2 linked regions of the Ruminococcus albus AD2013 genome follow. The protein of the gene in region 2 interacts with the protein of the main gene of each other region in a pairwise test. Links are inferred from orthologs where the notes say so. Each region holds a gene or a part of one and is shown on either strand. Other genes may lie near its edges. The genes, in order: bioB and N773_RS0107495.

Evidence for each region.
Region 1: the proteins of N773_RS0107495 (region 2) and bioB interact in binary tests that used the Escherichia coli proteins (3 or more experiments, as listed by UniProt). The link is inferred for Ruminococcus albus AD2013 from one-to-one orthologs.

The regions. Positions count from the first base shown.
Region 1 is NZ_JAGS01000001.1:1,286,976-1,298,072, reverse strand. The notes cover bases 4,817-7,778. They hold bioB (biotin synthase BioB), read left to right. Parts: upstream 4,817-5,794; coding sequence 5,795-6,763; downstream 6,764-7,778. Other genes in these bases: bioA (adenosylmethionine--8-amino-7-oxononanoate transaminase), read left to right, coding at 7,451-7,778; bioD (dethiobiotin synthase), read left to right, coding at 6,756-7,454; N773_RS0105795 (biotin transporter BioY), read left to right, coding at 5,259-5,789. Outside these bases: N773_RS0105815 (methionine ABC transporter ATP-binding protein), read left to right, coding at 1-713; N773_RS0105810 (methionine ABC transporter permease), read left to right, coding at 710-1,420; N773_RS0105805 (MetQ/NlpA family ABC transporter substrate-binding protein), read left to right, coding at 1,478-2,341; N773_RS0105800 (IS110 family transposase), read left to right, coding at 3,507-4,793; more of bioA, read left to right, coding at 7,779-8,650; N773_RS22160 (amidoligase family protein), read right to left, coding at 8,871-8,987; N773_RS0105770 (leucine-rich repeat protein), read left to right, coding at 9,588-11,097. UniProt on the Escherichia coli protein: Catalyzes the conversion of dethiobiotin (DTB) to biotin by the insertion of a sulfur atom into dethiobiotin via a radical-based mechanism.
Region 2 is NZ_JAGS01000001.1:1,696,405-1,707,443, forward strand. What follows is about bases 3,189-6,092. They hold N773_RS0107495 (class II glutamine amidotransferase), read left to right. Parts: upstream 3,189-4,217; coding sequence 4,218-4,967; downstream 4,968-6,092. Other genes in these bases: N773_RS0107490 (glutathione synthase), read left to right, coding at 3,189-4,205; N773_RS0107500 (LysR family transcriptional regulator), read left to right, coding at 5,078-6,004. Also shown: N773_RS0107475 (ABC transporter permease), read right to left, coding at 1-382; N773_RS0107480 (ABC transporter substrate-binding protein), read right to left, coding at 414-1,442; N773_RS0107485 (homoserine O-succinyltransferase), read left to right, coding at 1,957-2,859; more of N773_RS0107490, read left to right, coding at 3,051-3,188; N773_RS0107505 (O-acetylhomoserine aminocarboxypropyltransferase/cysteine synthase family protein), read left to right, coding at 6,350-7,639; N773_RS0107510 (LacI family DNA-binding transcriptional regulator), read left to right, coding at 7,805-8,878; N773_RS0107515 (trans-sulfuration enzyme family protein), read left to right, coding at 9,007-10,164; N773_RS0107520 (PLP-dependent cysteine synthase family protein), read left to right, coding at 10,166-11,039.

The sequences.
Region 1 (11,097 bases), 410 kb from region 2 along the record:
GTATCGACCTTGAGATCGAAAAGGGTGATATCTTCGGGATAGTCGGTTTTTCAGGGGCAGGCAAATCCACACTTGTCAGGTGCATCAACCGCCTTGAAGAACCCGACAGAGGCAAAATATTCATCGGTGAAACCGAGATACTTTCACTGAATAAAAAACAGCTCACCGAACGCCGAAAAAAAATAGGCATGATATTCCAGCAGTTCAATCTTTTTGATTCCATGACGGTATTCAAGAATATCGCATATCCGTTGAAACTGCTGGGGGTATCAAAAAAGGATATTGAGACAAAGGTCAATAAGCTGCTGGAGCTTGTGGGTCTTTCCGATAAGAAGAATGCTTATCCCGGTTCGCTTTCGGGCGGACAGAAACAGCGCGTAGGCATAGCAAGGGCACTTGCTACCGACCCCGATGTGCTTCTCTCCGATGAAGCCACCAGCGCCCTCGACCCTGTTTCAACCCTTTCGATACTCGACCTGCTTGAACATATCAACAAAGAGCTTGGCGTTACCATAATAATGATAACCCACGAGCTTGAAGCGGCAAAGCGCATATGCAACAGGGTTGCAGTTCTGGAAAACGGCGTGATAACCGAAACAGGCACCACAAGGGATATCTTCCTTGACCCCCAGAGCAATACGGGTAAAATATTCCTTGAAGTATACAAAGAATTCAGACATGATAATTCATTTACAGGAGGTGAGGGAATTTGAGTTTTTTGAAATTTCCTTTCTGGGAAGTGGTAAAGCACGCATTCAGCAAAGAGGTCTGGGACGTACTGCTCCCAGCTGTGTGGGATACTCTTTACATGGTGGCACTCAGCGCAGTGATAACCCTCGTGCTGGGAGTACTTCTAGGCATAGCACTTTCAGTTATATCCAAGGAAGGCGTTAGACCCGTACCTGTACTGAATGAAACGGCAGGCACGATAGTCAATTGTCTCAGGTCACTTCCCCAGATGATAATGATAATCATAACACTCCCGCTGGCACGAATGTTGCTGGGGCAAAGCTACGGTGTAAATGCTTGTATAATCGCACTGGCGGCAAGCTGTATACCCATGTACGCAAGACTGGTGCAGGGTGCATTCGTTGAGATACCCAAAGGCAAGATAGAAGCCGCAAAGGCAATGGGCAGCAGCTCGGCGGCGATAGTTTTCAAGGTGATGCTGCCCGAAGCTATACCTTCTATAATAAGAGGGTTCACAGTAGCACTTATAGGTATAATCTCCATGACAGCACTGGCAGGAAGCTTCGGCGCGGGCGGTATCGGCGATATAGCAGTGCGCTTCGGCTTCAACAGATTTTACCACGATATGCTGATAGCTTCTGTGCTGGTACTTATAGTCATGGTTGAGATAGCACAGATATTCGGCGACCTGATATCAAATCTCATACTTAAAAAGAGACATCTTATATAAACTATCATAATATAAGTAAAAGGAAAAGTTAAAATGAATTTTTAGGAGGAATCAATTATGAAAAACAACAGACTTTATTCGGCAGCCATAGCAGCAGCACTTATCTCGGCAGTACTTACAGGCTGCGGCGGAAATGCAAAGGCAGATTCACCCGAGAAAAAGAGCAAGACCAAAACAGCTGACGGCAAGGAACTCACCACCATAACAGCACTGGCAGACCTCACCCCACACAGCGAGATACTCGAATACGTAGAGCCTAAGCTGAATGAGAAAGGCTATACCATCGATATAGTCAGCACAGCTTCAGATGCTACATGGAATGAAAAGACCCAGAACGGCGAGGTAGATTTCAACTTCAATCAGCATGAACCTTATCTTATTGAATGGAACGAGATAAACAACGGTACACTGGTAAATATCGGCGGTGTACACGTTGAGCCTATCGGCGCATACTCCGAGAAATATACTTCCGCAGACGAAGTACCCGACGGTGCAACAGTAGTTCTGCCAGATGATGCCACAAACGAATACAGAGCTCTCCGTATTCTTGAACAGCAGGGCTGGATAAAGCTGGGCAATACCGAGAACGCGCGTGCAAGTGTAGCTGATATCGAAGAGTACATCAAGCCCATCGAGATAACCGAGCTTGACAGCTATCAGATAAATGCACATATCAATGAGTTCGATGTGTACATAAACAACACCAACAAGGTAATCGAAGCAGGTCTTGACGCAACAAAGTATCTGTTCCGTGAAGGCGAGGATTCACCCTATGCCAATATTATCGTGACCACCCCAGATAAGGCAGATGACCCGGGCCTGAAAGCACTGGTCGAGATACTCCAGTCCGAGGATACAGCGAAGTTCATCCTTGATAAGTATAACGGCGCAGTGATACCTGTGACCAAGGTCTCCGAGTGATAAAAACAGTACAGCTATCCCATTGAAAGGCTGAAAAATACCCATACAGAAGTTTTGCCCCTGAGCACATCAAGTGCTCGGGGCATTGTGTTTATGTTGATAGGACAAACCTGATGATCAGAATTTAGCATTCAAGCATAAATATAACAGACGGCTATAAAGCTGTAAAATATAATATATGATTAATTTTCACCGCTTACTAGAGCACGGATTGAAGCATCGTCAAAATTGTAAAGATATCCACATATTGTTTTAGAGAGAAAAATCTTTATGTATTTTTGAACATAGCGCATATTTCTGTTTTTTTTCGATGATATGCAAGTAACATTGCCATTGTAGGAATTGTATGTTACATCAATAATTTCACTGCCGTTGGAGTTGAAGTGTTAAAGAAATGCTTGTAGTCGGGCAGCACTGGCAGAAGCTATGAAGATTGCTGCCCGACCATCAGCCTTCCACACTCATACTCACTGTAAAATAACCGCCAACTATTCCACACCCCATAATCAATTAACAGCCAATCTCCTAATAAAAGAAAATGATTTATAATCAAATCCATTCAAGTAATCCAAGTGGTAACTTCTGCTTTTCATTATACCATACCGCCCCCCCGAAAAAGCAATCCCATTTCTGAGAAATCCACCCTATGAAGTCACCGTCATCATCAACAGAAATCCCATGTTGAAACTATGCAAGAGGGAGAATCACCACCGCAGGACACTCTTTTGATGCTGTAACAGCAGAAGAGCCGGATGCTATCTATAAGGATCTTTCAAATATAAATCAATTTGATCGATTTAGCTGAACTGAATTAGCCGATATTGCTTTTTTGCTATTGCCTAATGGCACAAAAAAATATTCCGCATAAGACAAAAAACATTGTGGTACATACCATTATCAGGTTATTTTCTATTGGAACTGAATATTTAAAACAGCCTTCAATAATTCTGATGGCTGTTTTTTTAGGGTAAATTGATTTGAATTTATATTGTCAACTTTTAATGTAATTGTGGTTGACAACAGAGCTGTGCTGTGCTATAATATTGAACGGAGCTTCCTGTAACCAAACAAATCAAGGGGTTGCAAAAAAGAACACCTCAGTGTAGAATGTAAATACTGACGATGCGAAAGTTAGTAATACAAACTACAGAAAGGTGTCCTCTATATGTATTATACACAAAATGAAAAGATTTTGCAAGTAGGAGAAGAAAAAATAATTGTCGGGATCGATGTAGGCAGCGAAAAGCACTATGCCAGAGCATTTGACTGGAGAGGGATGGAATATTCAAAGAAGGCCTATGTGTTCACAAATGACGCAGAAGGATTCGCAGGCTTTTTTGAATGGATCACCGGGATCATGGAAAAGAGCGGAAAAGAAACCGTTATGCCGGCTATGGAGCCGACAGGACATTACTGGTTCGATCTCGCTAAGTTTATTCAGGATAACGGAATGCAGCCGGTACTGGTCAATCCGCTCCACGTTAAGCGAAGCAAAGAACTTGATGATCACCTTCCCAGCAAGAACGACAGGAAGGATCCCAAAACAATTGCGAAACTCGTCATTGAAGGCAGATACGCTTATCCGTATATGCCTGAGGGTATATACGCCGAGCTAAGAAACGCAACCGTTCTTAGGTTTCAGGCAGAGGCAGAACTCACACGGATCAAAAATCGCATACAGCGCTGGTTTGCGATATACTTTCCGGAGTATAAAGACGTTTACGGTAGTTTCAGTGCAGTCAGCAGTATGATGATACTGAAAAAAGCTGCACTGCCGTGTGACATCATAGCGCTCGGAGAGGAAAAGATCAATGAGATATGGCGTGAAGCCAAGCTGAGAGCAGTCGGTAAAAAGAGGGCTAAGACCCTGGTAGAGGCTGCAAGGCGAAGCATAGGTCATACCGAGGGACATGAAACTGCGAGGTTTGAGATAACTCTGCTGCTTGAGGACTACGACAGACTTCAAAACCGACTTGAACAGATAATGGAGCTGATCGAAACACTGGTCAGTAAGGTGCCATATGCAAAGAAGCTGATGCAGATAAAGGGCATCGGGATAAAGACCGTATCAGGATTTATCGCAGAGGTCGGAGATGTAAGCAGATTTAATGACCCCAAGCAGATACAGAAGCTTGCAGGGCAGGCAATAGTTGCGAACAGCTCGGGCAAGCACAAAGGGCAGTCAAGGATAAGTAAGCGAGGGCGGAAGCGGCTTAGGTTTCTTCTGTTTGAGGCAGTCTTATCACTGACAGCGACAAATCCGGAATTCAAGGAAATACATCACTATTACACAGGCAGAAAAACGAATCCGCTGAAAAAGAAACAGTCGCTGATGGTACTGTCAAACAAGCTGATACGAGTGTTTTATGCCATACTGAAAAGTGGTGCTGACTATGATCCTGAAAAACTGTTAAGAGACATCAGGCGTCCCGAAGAGCTGCAAGCAGCTTAACGGGTGTAAGACCTACAAGCTGAAACTGCAGGCAGCGTCCGCCGAAAGGTGCTGCAGAGGAAGCAACACTAAGAAAACAACAAAGGATGAGCCGGCAGTCGGCAGGAATTATTACCAAGGGGCATGACCTCGAAACGGAGCTGCGCCGACGCCCTGTTATGGATAGGCAGAACGAAGGAAGTTGGGACTTCGCGTGACGAATGATCCCGTTGGACAGAGGAGGTTTGCTGCCGTAACGGATATGGGTCGCATCAAGGCTGTCAAAACAGATCTCTCAAGACGTTTTGTTTGCCGTACCCTGATAACGTTAAATCCGGCATTCAATGCTTTGGATCATCCATAACTTGGTTCATTTCTTGAACTTATCATTATGAAATACTGAGATTTCGCGAGTATTTATGAGATTTTACAAGATATTTTGAGGAGGAAGTGATTGACATTAACAATATAAACAAAACAAAAGGTATGGTTCTGATATCAATGTTTACCGCGCTGATAACAGCAGGCGCATATATTCGTATCCCTGTTCCTGTTTGCCCGTTCACACTGCAGTTTCTGTTCACCACTCTTGCAGGGATCATTCTTGGAAAAAACAAAGGTGCTGCGGCAACAGCTCTGTATGTTATTCTTGGGCTTGCAGGATTGCCTGTTTTTACAGGCGGAGGCGGTATAGGTTATGTGCTGCAGCCGACATTCGGCTATCTTGTTGGTTTTATTGCGGGATCGTATATTACGGGAGCTATTGCCCACAGCGCAAAACCTGATACAAAACGCATACTGATCGGCTGTTTTGCAGGACTTGCGGTTGTTTACGCTTTTGGAATGCTCTACTACTATATTATAAGTGCAGTATATTTGCATGATCCCATAGGAATAGGTACTTTGTTTTTGTACTGCTTTGTGCTTGCAGTTCCGGGGGATATTGCACTTTGTTTATTATCTGCAATATTAGCTAAAAGGCTTATGCCTGTAATTCATGAGAAAGGAACAGTATAATGGATATTAAGAAAATTACGGAGAAGATAATCAATGGAAAAAGGCTTACAAAAGAAGATGATCTGAGTTTTCTTCTTAGCACTGAATTAGAAGAACTGACAGAATGTGCCGATAAACTGCGTAAACATTTCAGCGGCAGCAGAGCCGATCTTTGCAGTATAATCAACGGAAGAAGCGGTCGATGCTCCGAGGACTGCAAGTTCTGTGCGCAATCGTCCCATCACTGTACGGGTATCGAAGAATATGCTTTTCTTGATAAGCAGAAGATCACGGCTGAATGTCAGCATAATGAAGAACAGGGCGTACATCGCTTTGCGATAGTTACCGCAGGACGCAGACTGAGCGGTAATGAATTTGAAAAGGCGCTTGATACATATCGTACCCTTTCATGTGAACATCATGTGGGTTTATGTGCCTCATTCGGTCTGCTTGAAGTAGAGCAGTTCTCTATGCTTCGTCAGGCTGGAGTTACAAGGTATCATGCGAATATAGAAACTTCGAGAGCAAATTTCAAAAATATCTGCACAACACACACTTTTGAGGACAAACTTGAATGTATACGCAGAGCGAAGGCGGCAGGACTTGAAGTATGTTCTGGCGGTATCATAGGTATGGGCGAAAGCTGGCAGGATCGTATCGATATGGCTCTTACACTTAGTGAGCTTGGCGTAAGTTCGATACCGATCAACGCTTTGATGCCAATTAAAGGAACACCTCTTGAAAATATCGAACGGATCAACGAGTCTGATATTCTGCGGACTGTTGCGATATTCCGCTTTATCGTTCCCGAAGCCGATATCCGCCTTGCCGCAGGTCGAAACCTTATGACAAATTGTGGTGAAAGAGCTTTTCTTTCTGGTGCAAATTCGGCTATCACGGGTGATATGCTGACTACATCGGGAAATCGTATACGTGAAGATATTGCTATGCTGAATCGGATCGGATATTCTACGGGGAGGGATAACAATGCATAAAGGAATATTTGTTACAGGCACGGGGACGGATATCGGAAAGACATTTGTCACAGCACTGCTTGTCAAAAAACTTAGTGAAATAGGTTGCAACACTGCCTATTTCAAAGCGGCAGTCAGTGGAAACAAACGTGATGAAAACGGCAGACTCATACCAGGTGATGCTGCTTATGTAAAGAAAATATCGGGAATAACACAGCCGCTTGATACAATGTGTCCTTATATTTATGAAACGGCAGTATCTCCTCACCTTGCTTCAAAGATAGAGGGTGATCCTGTGGAAATCAGTACGGTCAAGACACAGTACAAAAAGATCTGCGATGAATATGAATACGTTATCTGCGAAGGAAGCGGCGGTATCGTATGTCCCATTCGTTATGATGATAAAAAGATAATGCTGGAGGATATTATCAAAGCCCTCGGACTTCCCACGATCATAGTGGCAGATGCAGGACTTGGAACGATCAACAGCGTGGTTCTTACATGTGAATACATGAAGGCTCACGGTCTGGAGATACGGGGATTGATATTGAACAACTTCCACCGGGGCGATGTAATGGAAGAGGATAACAAGCTGATGTGCGAAAAACTCACAGGGGTGCCTGTTATTGCCTGTGTCGGTAAGAATGATACCGATATTGACATTTCAGAAGACGCACTGAAAAGAATATGTGACAGAGGAGAGAAAAAATGATCTGGTATCCATATGCTCAGATGAAAACACTTGATGCACCCATAAAAATATCCCATGCAAAGGGCGTTCATCTTTACACAGAGGACGGTCATGACCTGATAGACTCGGTATCTTCGTGGTGGAGTGTTATTCATGGCTACAATCACCCCGAGATCAATTCCGCTATCAGCGGTCAGCTTGAAAAATTTGCACACGTTATGCTTGGTGGAATGACACATGAACCTGTCCGGAAGCTCTCTGACAAACTGGCGCAATGGCTGCCCGGGGATCTGGACTACTGCTTTTTCTCAGACTCAGGCAGCGTAGCTGTGGAAGTCGCACTGAAAATGGCATTGCAGTTCAATACAAACCGAGGCTCTGAACGGGATATGATACTCTCGCTTGAACACGCCTATCACGGAGATACATTCAAGGCTATGGAAGTCGGTGATGATGAGGACTATCACTTTGCCTTCGGCGTTAACAGCGAGAAAAAGCGTGGTGTTGTCCATATACCTACGGAGATACCTGCACTTGAAAAGGCGTTTGAAGAATATGGAGACCGCCTTACCTGTTTTATCGTTGAACCGCTTCTTCAGGGTGCAGGCGGAATGCGTATGTATGATATTAGTTTTCTTGAAAGAGCAAGGCAGTTATGCGATCAATATGACGTATTGCTGATCTTTGATGAAGTCGCAACAGGCTTCGGTCGCACAGGAAACCGCTTTGTAGCTGATCTTGTTCTGCCGGATATACTTGTTCTCGGAAAGGCTCTGACGGGCGGATATATAGGTCATGCAGTTACAGTAGCTAACCGCAGAGTATGGGAGGGATTTATGAGCGATGATCCTACTCATGCTTTCATGCATGGACCGACATTTATGGGAAATGCTCTTGCTTGCTGCGCAGCATTAAAATCCATAGAGCTGTTTGAACGAGAGGATTACATTTCTAAAATACGTCGTATAGAGGAGATCACCCGCCGTGAAATGTCGGGATTTACCGACCATCGCATAAAAGAGGTACGCATCATGGGCGGCTGTGTCTGCATTGAGGTATATGACTCAAAGGTACTTGAAGGATTTAAGAAATTCGCATACGAACACGGAGTATTCAGCAGGACTTTCCTGAAATATATGTATGCTATGGTCCCTTATGTAATAAGCGAATCCGAGCTTGTTCAGGTACTTGGCACCATGAAAATGTGGTTCAGGTGAACATCGTACATACCAATATATTCGGTTCAATATGCTTATGCGGAAGTTTGATCGGTGATGTGGTGAACAGTCTCATACTCATGGATACGGCGGTAAATGGTGTTTGTACCTGACAGCTTCCGGGAGAAGATATGGTCAACATGATAATCGAAGACTATCTGCCATTTTCTTCATTTGTCATCGACGACAGTGTATTTGTCGTAGGTACCGCCCACATGTTCTATATCACCCCAAGAACTTTTTTAATTGCTTTAGCAGCTTCACACCGAGTTATGCCTGTCATCTCGATATCGATACCAAATTTTCTATTTTTTATCCCATCAAAATTTCCCGGCATTCTTTCACCTCCGTTCTTCTGTATTTAAAAATAAAAAAAACGAATTCAGTGTTCTCACATTTCGTGAAAAGCACCAAATCCGGGCTGGAAAGTTTGTGAAACTTTTTGATGTAAATTTGAGTTATTTCCCTTCAAAAAAATCTTTCATTCTTCCGAAAACGATCCAAAAAAGAGTTCGAATCCCTTCAAACGGTATTTGAGATCGAAAATCATCTTCGGTTTTCATATAAAAAATTTCTGCTTCAGGGCAACAAAAAAGCGCGTAAATACGCGCTTTTAAGTGAAATCATCTTTTTTGACTTCATAGGTTGCAAACGCAGTTTAAAAAAGATGATTTTTTCGAGTGATTAGTCTGTAGTGATATTCCAGTACTAAGGCGGTATTACCGGATAAAGTGTTTATACGATTCTACCATCTTCTATAGTTACAACTCTGTCAGCGTACTGTGCGATATGCTAATGTTAGCGGTTTTGGTAAGAGTATGTATCACATTCACAAAATTTATCCGGAAAATTCAGATTTTTTGCTCTTGAAAAACTGTTACGGTTGAAGTATAATACTGTTAATGCATTATTTACAAACAAAAGGACTGATACGATTATGAAAAAAAGAATTATAAGCGGACTGGCGGCACTGGCAATTGTGCTTTCGGGCAGTGGCGCGGTCGTTGGGAACGTGGTCGATTTGCAGTTTGATATTGCGGCAAGCGCCGAAAGCGTTGCAAGCGGCACCTGCGGTGAAAATCTGACCTGGAGCCTTGATAACGAAGGCACACTTACGATCAGCGGTACGGGAGAAATGAATAATTATGTCCATTCTTATGATTCAGATATCGGGAAGGGTTACAGCAACTCCATAAAAAGAGTTGTTATTGAAGAAGGTGTTACAAGCATCGGAGACAACGCATTTACTACCTATTGTGACGGCATTACAGATGTAACCATCCCGGAGGGTGTTACGAGCATTGGAGCTAATGCGTTTGAACTTTGCCGTCTGACAAGCATAAATCTCCCCGACAGTGTCACAAGCATCGGAGATTTTGCGTTTGCAGACTGCACTAAGCTTAAAAGCGTAACTATTCCCCGCAATGTTTCGAGCATTGGTAAGAATGCATTCAAGTCGTGGTTTGAATCCGATCTTGAAAGCATAAATGTTGATCCCGACAACAGTTACTATTCCTCGGTAGACGGTGTTATGTATAATAAGGACATGACAAAACTCGTGACTTTCCCGTGCGGCAAAACAAGCGTAACGCTGCCTGACACCATCACGAGTATAGATGAAAATACGTTTTACGAATGTGAAAAGCTTGAAAGCGTAATTATCCCGAACGGCGTTAAAAGTATAGGTGAATCCGCTTTTGAGGGCTGTAGAAAGCTCAAAAGCGTAACTATCCCGGAAAGCGTTGAGAGCATTGGAAAGAATGCGTTTTTTGACTGCATCGCTATGACAAGCGCGACTCTGCCGAAGAGTAATATAAAAATTGGCGATTACGCTATCGGTTACTACTATCATCTCGCGGAGGGGTATCCTTGGTCTCCGAATTTCGTCCAGGACGGAGCCCGTGTGATGGAAAACTTCAAGATATACTGCTATGAAGGCACAAGCGGCGAAAAATATGCCAAAAACAACAAGATCGCCTATGAACTGTGCGAAGATATCGAACCTGCCAATCCCGTTGTTACATACACCCCGGGCGACGGCTGTGTCACACTCAAGTGGAAAGCTGTAAAAGACGCTGAAAAATACGCTGTCGCAGTCGAGGTCGATGGCGAATGGACTATTGTTGAAAATACTTCCGATACTTCCTTTGTGCTTAGAAATCTGAAACCGGGTGAGAATTACAGCGTTGCCGTGTTATCAATGTTTGACAGCGAGTGGTACGACAATTACTCGAATATGATAACCGTCACACCGTATGAGAAAACACCCGTGTACCCGATCGTTACCAACACCGAATACAACAAAACATATAACCAGTTCATGATCCACTGGTCGGAAGTTGAGGGTGCAGAAAAGTACGGCGTTGCCGTATACATCAAAGGCAAGTGGAAGATCGCAGATCAGAATATCCCCGCAACAAAGACCTCATTCACCTCGCCCAAACTCA
Region 2 (11,039 bases):
CAAGGGCGATACCCAGCGCAAACCTGAATGCAGCTGCCTTGCAGAATTTTTTGCGCTTGTTTTTATCTTTCAGTGATACGATGCCTGCGCCTGTGAATATCAATATCAGCGCTACAAGCACGAAGATGTAAGCATCGTTTATATTAAGGCTGACGCTAAGACCAAATGCGTTTATCACGTAGGTCTTGAATTCGACTGCCGCCTTCTGGGGGAATACTATATTGATTATTATGGCAGCAACAAAGCCCGAGATGGTGAGCAGCGCTTTCAGGGCATAATAGCCGTTGTGCCTGTATCCCCATTTTGCTTTCTTTTCGGCAGTCGGCTTTTCCTTTTCAGCGGAGTTCCGAAGGCTGCCTTTTAAAGCTATCTGTCCGTTCATACGTTACTGTATCTCCTCTCTGTACTGATTATTATTTTACTTCAACTTTCTGGTAGATATCCTTTGCAAATTGGTCGGGATCACTCTTGAGGTAGCCTATCTGTGAAAGACCGTCAACGAAATACTTAACGTCCTCTTCAACGTGAGCATCCCAGTTTGCATCATGTTCGGCTGCTGAGGGGAAACCGTAGCTCTTTATCAGATCGACTGCCAGTTCCTTATCCTCGATGGAAGCGTAATTTTTGTTGATAATGATATCAACGGCTTCTTCGGGGTTCTCATAAAGCCATTCCTGAGCCTTGCGGTATGCTCTGAGGAGAGCTGCGACCTCTTCGGGGTTTTCTTCCAGTACCTTATTCGATGCATAGAGGAAGCAGCAGAAGTGATCTGCAAAATAGGGGTCTTTGCCCAGATCGAAGAGTATGCGTACATCGCCTGCTTTTTCGTGTATAGAACCCAGCGGATCCCAAAGGGCTGCAACATCTATCTCGCCGTTTGCCAGTGCTTCAAACTCCAGGTTGCCGTCGGAGTAAGGCAGGAATGTTACCTCACCATCGGAAGGATCTGCGGAGATACCTGCGTTTTCCAGCCAGAGAGATGCCACCTGATGAGGTGTGCCGCCTATTTCGTCAACGCCTATCTTCTTGCCTTTGAGGTCATCAACTGATTTGATATCGGAATCGGGGCTGACTGCAAACTTGATACAGCCCTCGTGCAGACCATCGACGACCTTAACGTTTATACCGTTCTCGATCGAGGGGAAGAACTGGAAATCTCCGTTTACTATCGGTATGGAACCGTTGTTGAGACCGATCTTTCTTGTTTCAAAATCGGCAGATATAAGGGTCACATCGAAGCCCTCTTCTGCAAAATAGCCGTTCTCGTAAGCTATATAGATAGGAGCGCCGCAGAGGGCACCGTCCTTGCCGGGGATATCTATCTTGCCGTATTTGAAATCACCTGTGCTCTGTGCAGTGTTATTAGCAGAGCCCTTTTTCTCATTATCGGAACTTCCCTGTTCGCTTACCGAACATGATGCCAGCAATATTGCCGATGCCATTATAGCTGCTAAAATACTTTCCTTTTTCATTTCCAAAACTCCTTTGTGTTTGCTGTTTTTTCGATGACTAAATTCTATCCGAAATATTGGCAAAAGTCAATTTGGAAATGTGATAACGTTGTCTTGGTTTGTGCTGATAAAGCACTTTACTGCGCAATATCAGAGGGCTGTTATTATCGGATACGGTATTTTATTCAGTTTCTCACGGCAATGGTGATAACGATATCTTTCCCGATAATAAGGGAGTCTGCAGGGTCATAAGGATAAAAAAATATTTCATTAGGGGTGGATCATGTGTAATAATAAGAATACGTTATCGCAAAATGGCTTTGTTATCGATAGAATTTATAACGTGTAATAGACAGCGTATATCGGCTGAAATATTATGAGCTTCGATATGATATTCAGGGAGAAAAAATTGAAAAAAAACTATTGACAGGGGTAGAAAAATGTGTTATAATCTAAAAACATACTAAACCTATATGATAACTATAATGAAAAGGAGAGCTAGCGTATGCCGATCAGATTAAAGGAAACACTGCCCGTTATTGAAAAGCTGAAAAAGGAAAACATCTTTGCAATGACAGAAGAACGTGCGATCCACCAGGATATAAGAGAGCTTAAAATAGCTGTGCTGAATATAATGCCCGACAAGGAAGAGACAGAGCAGCAGCTTCTGCGCCTGCTTTCCAATTCGCCATTGCAGACCGAAGTTACATTTATAAGGCTTACCACACATAAATATAAGAATACTCCCATGAGCTATCTTTTAAAAAACTATCTTCCCTTTTATCAGATAGAACACAAGTATTATGATGGTCTGATAATAACAGGTGCGCCTGTTGAAAAACTTGAATATGAAGATGTGGATTACTGGGGTGAGCTTTCGGCGATATTTGAATGGAGCAGGATACACGTAACATCGACATTATATCTGTGCTGGGCGGCTCAGGCGGGGCTATACTATCACTACGGCGTGCCAAAGTTTGATCTCGAAAGAAAGCTTTCGGGAATATTCAAACACACTGTAACTGAACCCGGCAATGAACTTGTACGCGGTTTTGATAAGAATTTTTTTGCGCCGCATTCGAGATATACTGGCATCGACAGAGATGAGATACTGAAAGTCAATGAACTTTCCATAATTGCCGAGTCCGATGAAACAGGTGTATATATCGTTTCAGACGGCGGCAAGAATATTTTCGTGAACGGTCATCCCGAGTATGATCTTTACAGACTGGCTGAGGAATATATCCGTGATACGGATAAAGGTATCTCACCTGATATACCTAAGAATTATTTTCCTGATGATGACCCCGATAAAGAACCCGAGAGCCGCTGGATATCGGCTTCGAGCCTGCTGTTCTCAAACTGGCTGAACTATTTTGTTTATCAGATAACCCCTTATGAATTCTGATATGATGCGCGGACGATATGAATTGTCCGCGCTTTTTGATATGCAATGGTGTTAATAATTCGTTTACAACATTTCATATTGACATTATAGGAATTATATGATATAATCTATTTATCATATTGATTTAATAGGATTAATTCCATAATATGGAGATGCATATAAGGACGTTAACTTCTATATAAGGAGGACAAATGGATAATCAGCTTATATATAAAGGAAATTTCGGATTGGAACGCGAGACGCTCCGTGTTGATGAAAACGGCAGACTTTCACAGATACCTCACCCATTCGATGCTGACGGCGAGATAACCCGCGACTTCTGTGAAAATCAGATAGAGCTGGTAACACCTGTCTGTACAAGTATCGACGGTGTTATGAAGGAGCTTGAACGCCTGGATAGAAATGTAAATAAAATACTGAATGAGATGGATGAGCAACTCCATATATACAGTAATCCGCCGCATTTTTCGGACGAAAGTGAGATACACGTGGCAGATTTCAGAGGAGATCATTCGGGCAAGCGTTTATACCGTGAAAAACTGGAACAGCGCTACGGAAAAAAGCTGATGCTGTTTTCGGGTATACATTTCAATTTTTCTTTTGATGACGAATATCTGAAAAGCATATCTTCAGGCGAAAACTTTTCCGAATTCAAAAATAAATTCTATCTAAGGCTGTACAAACAGTTCAGCAGACACAGCTGGCTGCCGCTGGTGCTTACTGCCTCAAGCCCCGTATATGACCGTTCACTTTTTGAAGACGGTGCAAAGGGCGCTGCGGTGAGCAGATATGCTTCAATAAGAAGCAGCGAAAAAGGATACTGGAACAATTTTGTACCGACACTCAGATTTAAAAGCCTTTCAGCATATGTTGACAGTATACAGCGCTATGTTGATGATGGCAGACTGTTTTCGGCAAGTGAGCTGTATCTGCCCATAAGACTGAAACCAAAGGGTATTAACAGTATCGAGAACTTTGAAAATGGTGTCAGCCATATCGAGCTTAGAATGTTCGATATCAACCCGCTGGAGACTCTGGGTATAAACGCTGACGATCTGCGCTTTGCACATCTTCTGGCGGTATATCTTTCGGAACAGCCCGATTTTGAATACACGGATGAATTGCAGATACAGGCTGTTGAAAATCACAAGAATGCGGCTTTGCTTGATCTTGACGGTGTGACGATAGATGGTATACCGATACTTGAACGTGCAGAGCAGATACTTGATAAGATGGCGGAGCGTTTTACTGACAATGAAGAATATCTTAATGTCATAGCATATGAAAAAGCTAAACTCAGTGACCGCCTGTGCAGTAGGATAATCAATGAAAATATTTACGGATAGAAGGTGATACAGATGTGTGAACTTATCGGCTTTTCCGCCGCTGGACCAACAGATATCAAAGAACAGCTAAAGGTATTTTTCTCCCACAGTGAAAGCAATCCTCACGGCTGGGGAATAATGTACGGTGACAGGCTGATAAGGGGCTGTGAACGTGCATCTGACAGTGCTATGCTGGAAATGCTGCTGCAGAATATCGATGAACAGAAAACTGTACTCGGGCATATAAGATTTGCTACCGTAGGCTCGATAAAGCTGGAAAACTGCCACCCTTTCACGGGGCGCGATATCACAGGCAGACAATGGACACTCATACACAACGGGACGATATATTCCGGCAGCAGACTGATACCATATCTTAACAATCAATGCGGAGATACGGATTCGGAAAGATTGTTTTTATTCCTGATGGATACCCTCAACAACGCACAGCAAAACGGTGAACTTTCACAGCAGGAGCGCTGTGAGCTTGTGGACGGTCTCATTCAGGAGATGTCACATAAAAACAAGCTTAATCTCATGATATACGACGGAGAGCTGCTTTATATACATAAAAACATGAAAGACACTATGAAGTTCCGCAGACTCGGTTCGGGATATATTTTTGCTACGACAGCACTTGACGGCGATGAATGGACGGAAGTGCCTATCGCACAGCTGTTTGTATACAAAGACGGCGAACAGATATACAGCGGAAATAAGCATGAAGGGATATTTATCCCGAGCCTGCAATACATCAAGGCGATGGATGCTATGCATATCTGATCCGACTATCGTGTATATTGTCTTTCGGAAACAATATTCAGGGCGCTCATCGAGATAACAATACCGATGAGCGTTTTCGTTTATACAATCCAATAATCAGGAGGTTAGCCATGACACTTCAGCAGATAAACTACGCCCTCATGATAAGCGAGAGCGGTTCAATGAACAAAGCGGCAGACAAGCTTGGGATATCCCAGCCTACGCTGACCAATGCAGTGCGCGAACTAGAACGCGAGATAGGTGCAGAGATATTCCTGCGCACGCCAAAAGGCGTCGTACCAACGGCAGAGGGTGAGGAATTTCTTTGCAGTATCGGACAGCTGTACAGGCAGTACGAACTTGTCTGCGAAAAATATATCAACAAGGATATGAAGCGAAAATTCGGAGTATCGACACAGCATTACTCATTCGCGGTAAGTGCATTCATCGAGACTGTAAAACAGTTCGGCACACTGGAATTTGAATTTGCTATACGAGAGACCGAGACACTGAATATCATACATGATGTGGGAAGCCTGAAAAGCGAGATAGGCGTGCTGTATATAAGTTCATTTAACCGCAAGCCCATAACCAAAATGCTTGAGGAGAACGAACTTGAATTTACAGGGCTGATAAAATGCCGCGCATATGTTTATATGTGGCGGGAACATCCTCTTGCGGGGGAAGAATCTATCGGACTGGAACAGCTTGCGCCGTACCCTTGCCTTTCATTTGAACAGAACGGAAGCAACGGATATCTTTTTGCAGAAGAGATACTCAGCGAGAATATATATCCCCGAATGATAAAAGCCACCGATCGCGCCGCTATGGGTGAACTTATGAAAACACTTTACGGATATACACTTTGTTCGGGTATACTATGTGAAGAGATGAACGGAAGTGATTATGTGGTTGTTCCATTCCGCGAGGACAGCGAAAATCACAATACCGTGATGGAGATAGGATATATCAGAAAGAAGCACGGTTCATTAAGTGAGATAGGTGAACGATATATCGAGGAGCTGAAACTGAGTCTGCAAAAGAATGCAAAGCCCTAACCGATAAATAGTGTTTATCAGGAGCAATAAATATTATTTATAACATATGATATATATGATAACGTATTCTTATTATCATAGTGATAATATATCAGACGGCTGGAACACGGCATTGTATTGATATCAAAAAGCCCGTATTTACGTGCAGATAACGTTGTCATGTTTTCATCGTAATAAGCTTAAAATATGCAGAAAATGGTATATATCGATACCGCGTAATGACGATATACAAACATCTTCTGCCGTGTATATGACAACGATATCACCTTTTATCATTGACCTTTCTGCTGTTTTCGGGTAAACTGTAAACATCGAAAACAAACCAAAACCGAAAGGAAGATCATCATGGCAGAATTAAGATTTGATACAAAGAAAATAAAGGCGGGTTACAGCCCTCTGGATAACAACCTGGCGATATCTCCCCCTATATATCAGACTGCGGCTTATGATTTCAAGAGCACCGAGCACGCACAGAACCTTTTTACATACAAGGAAGCAGGATATCTTTACACCCGTGTTGGCAATCCCACAGTTAACTATTTCGCAGAGAGAGTCAAGGCACTTGACGGCGCTAAGAACGTAGTTGCAGTAGGTTCGGGCATGGCTGCTATCAGCTACACACTGCTGAACCTGGCAGTAGGCGGCGGCACGATACTTGCTTCGCCTTACGTATACGGCGGCACGATAGACGCATTCGACAGACTGTTCCCCGAGTTCGGTGTAAATATCAAGCTCACCGATGCTATACTTGACCCTGAAAAGCTTGATGCTGAGATAACCGATGATGTAAAGGCTATATATGTTGAGTCCATCAGCAACCCAAATGCATATCTGCTGGATATCGATGCTATATCCGAAGTTGCTCACAAGCACGGCGTACCTGTTGTAGTTGATAATACCCTTGCAACACCTTATCTTTACAGACCTCTCGAGCACGGTGCTGATATCGTTGTATACTCTGCAACAAAGGCACTGACAGGTCACGGCAATCTCATTGCGGGACTTATACTTGATAACGGTGATATGTCACTGTACACCAAGGAGAGATATCCTCAGTTCTACAAGCCGATAGTAATGCTGGGCGGCAAGTCTCCTGCGGATATATTCCCGGATAATTTCTTTATATTCCGTGCGATACTTGTATACCTGAATCTGCTGGGCGCTGCGCTCTCACCTCAGGACGCATATCTGGGTATTATCGGTCTTGAGACACTTTCCGAACGTGTATCCAAACAGTCAAAGAATGCTGCTAAGATCGCTGCATATCTGGAAAGCTCACCTGCTGTTGAATGGGTTCGTCACCCCAGCCTTGCAAGCTACAAGTTCAAGGAACTGGCTGACAAGCATCTCACAAACGGCGGCGGCGGAGTACTGTCCTTCGGTATAAAGGGCACACCCGAGCAGGAAGCTGAGTTCCTTAACAACATCAAGCTTTTCCACTATCATGTAAACCTCGGTGACGCACGTTCTCTCATAGTTGACTCTCCAAATACTACTCATTCAGAGCTGACCGAGGACGAGTTCAAGCTGGCTGAGATACCACGCAATCTGATACGTATCTCCGCGGGATTAGAGGACGCAGACGATCTTATCGAAGATCTTGAACAGGCATTCAAGGCAGCAGGTCTGCTGTGATAATTCTGACATCAGGACATCTCTGTATTTTGCAGGGATGTCTTTTTTATAAGAGTCGAAATTACAAAAATTTAACAATTAACCTAGTTGACAACTAGGAAATAAAGTGATATAATCATATATATCAGATAGGATTTCTTATATTTCACAAAAGGGAGCAAAATTATGTCTCTGAAAGAAATAGCAAAAATGACAGGAGTATCGGTATCGACCGTGGGCAGGATACTCAGCGATCCGAACCATAAATGTTCCAGTGAGGAAGTCAGGCAAAGGGTAATAGAGGCTGCCCGTGAGATAAATTATATCCCGAATGCAAATGCCCGTTCACTCAGAGCGGGGGGCAGGAATGAGGACAGGATATATCACATAAATATCCTTGTTACCCACTTAGGCAGCGGTGCCGCCGACCCATTCTATGATGAGCTTCTGATGATACTTGAAAAAGAGCTGAGAAACAGCAGCTGTATAGTGAATAACGTATGGCATCGGAGTGAGTTTTCAGATGAAAGGATAATCCAGAACGACAGACTGCAAAACCTTGTCGAAGAACTCTACCGCGACAGCACACACAAGTCTGACGGACTTATCATAATAGGCAAGGCGACCAGCCGTGCGCTGAAACAGCTGAAGACCAAGGAAAAGAATATCGTTTCGATAAACCGAAACTCGACAAATTATGAAGTTGATGAGGTGCTGTGTGACGGCAGCAGGATAGCCCGCACTGCGATAGCATATCTTGCAAAGCTCGGTCACACAAAGATAGGATATGTAGGCGACTGCCACAATGAATCGAGGTTCATGGGATATCAGACGGCGATGACAACATATCATCTGACACCCGATATTGACTATATCTATGATACTACGCCTAACGAAGCAAACGGTATCGCAGCTCTGGAATACTTTTCAGGGCTTGCAGATCCGCCGTCGGGTATATATTGTGCAAATGATATCCTTGCGGTGGGTATGCTGAAAGCTCTCAGCCGACGAAGATCAAAGATATATTCACCCTCGATCATATCCAACGATGATATCGATGCGGCGCAGTACACAAGACCCATGCTGACAACGATATCACTGCCAAAGAACGAGATGGTGCGCTTTTCGCTGATGCTCCTGCTGGACCGTATAAAGGGCGGACACAGGATAATCTCACGGCTTGAAGTTGAGGGCACGCTGATAATACGCGAAAGCTGCCGTCCTTACGGTGAGCTGAACGAGCCTGAATATTACATCTGAGGGCGTGATAACGTTATCACATTTAGGTATTGTTTAGGTGTTGACAAATAGCAGAATATGTTGTACAATATAGTCACGATATAAATCATACTAAACAGATAAGAATAATATGAAAGGAAGTATGAACTATGAGCTACAACAATATTGAAACTGCTCTGATACACGGCGGTATATCAATAGATGAAAGAACAGGTGCTGTGAATGTTCCCATTTATCAGACCTCGACTTTCAAACAGGACGGTCTCGGAAAGATGCGCGGTTATGAGTATTCAAGAACAGGCAACCCCACAAGAGAAGCTCTTGAAGCGCTTATCGCAGAACTTGAAGGCGGCCACGCAGGATTTGCTTTTGCAAGCGGTCTTGCCGCTGAAACAGCAGTACTCAGTCTGCTGAATACAGGTGACAGAGTGCTGATATCTTCAAATGTATACGGCGGAACGTTCAGACTGCTTTCCAAGGTATTCGATCACTTTGATATAAACTATACCATATCTGATACAGAGGATCCTGCGGCTTTTGAAAAGGATATAACACCTGATGTAAAGGCTGTACTGATAGAAAGCCCCGCAAATCCTCTGATGACGATAACCGATATAAGGGCGATCGCTGAGATAGCTCACAGGCATGGTCTCCTGGTTATCGTGGACAACACGTTCATGACACCGTATTTACAGAGACCCCTTGAACTTGGTGCTGATATAGTTCTTCATTCAGCTACCAAATATCTCGGCGGACACAGCGATGTCGTTGCAGGTCTGGCAGTAGTCAAGACACCTGAACTTGCAGAAAAGCTGGCGTTCATACAGAATTCCACAGGCGGTGTACTTCCTCCTTTTGACAGTTTTCTGCTGATAAGAGGTATCAAGACACTGGGTGTACGTCTCGACAGACACGTTGCAAATGCAGAAGCTGCTGCAAAGTATCTGACTGAACACAGTGCTGTAAAGAGCGTTCACTACCCGGGACTTCCTACCGACAAGGGATACGAAGTCAACAAGCGTCAGGCCAAGAACGGCGGTGTGATGATATCCTTTGAACTGAAGGACAATTACGATATCAACACATTCTTCGAGAGCCTTGAGCTGATAACACTGGCTGAAAGCCTGGGCGGTGTTGAATCGCTGGTATGCCACCCCTCAAGCATGACTCATGCTTCGATACCCGAAGAGATACGCAAAAAGGTCGGTATAACCGATGGTCTGATAAGACTTTCGATCGGTATCGAAAATATTGATGATATTCTGAATGACCTTGATCAGGCTATCGCAAAAAGTGAGGTAAAGTAATATGCTGTATGAGAATATGCATGACCTTATCGGTCACACACCACTTGTCAGGCTGAAAAATATGGGGGTCTCCCCCGATGTACATATTTATGGCAAGCTGGAAATGTATAATCCCTCGGGAAGCGTCAAAGACCGCATAGGTGAATACATGGTCAAGGCAGCCGAAAAAGAGGGTCTCTTAAAAAAGGGCGGTACGATAATTGAAGCTACCGCAGGAAACACGGGACTTGGAATTGCATTCGCAGCACTCGGAAGAGGTTACAGAGTGATCTTCACTGTCCCGACGAAATTTTCCGCTGAAAAGCAGGCGCTCATGAGGGCGCTTGGTGCGGAGGTAATAAATACTCCCCGTGCCGAGGGTATGCTGGGTGCAGTACGCAAGGCTGAAGAACTGAAAGCGCAGATACCTGATTCGATATCTCTGGGACAGTTCAAAAACCCGAACAATCCTCTGGCGCATTATGAGGGCACAGGCAAGGAGATATTCGATGACCTTAACGGTGATATCGATTATCTGGTAGCAGGTGCAGGAAGCGGCGGAACTTATTCGGGTATCGTGAGATATCTCAAAGATCACAGTAAAACAATAGGTGTCCTCGCTGATCCCGAAGGCTCGACCATAGGCGGCGGCGAACACGCCGATTATAACATAGAGGGCATCGGAAATGATTTTATCCCCGAAACGATGGATATAAGCCTTGTGGATAAGGTCATAAAGATCAATGATGAGGAAGCTTTTTCAACAGTACGCGATCTCGCAAGGAAAGAAGGCATAATCGCCGGTTCGTCTTCGGGCGCGGCTGTGGCAGCAGCTTTAAAGCTGGCTAAAACAATAGATAAGGGAAATATCGTAGTCGTTCTCCCTGACAGAGGCG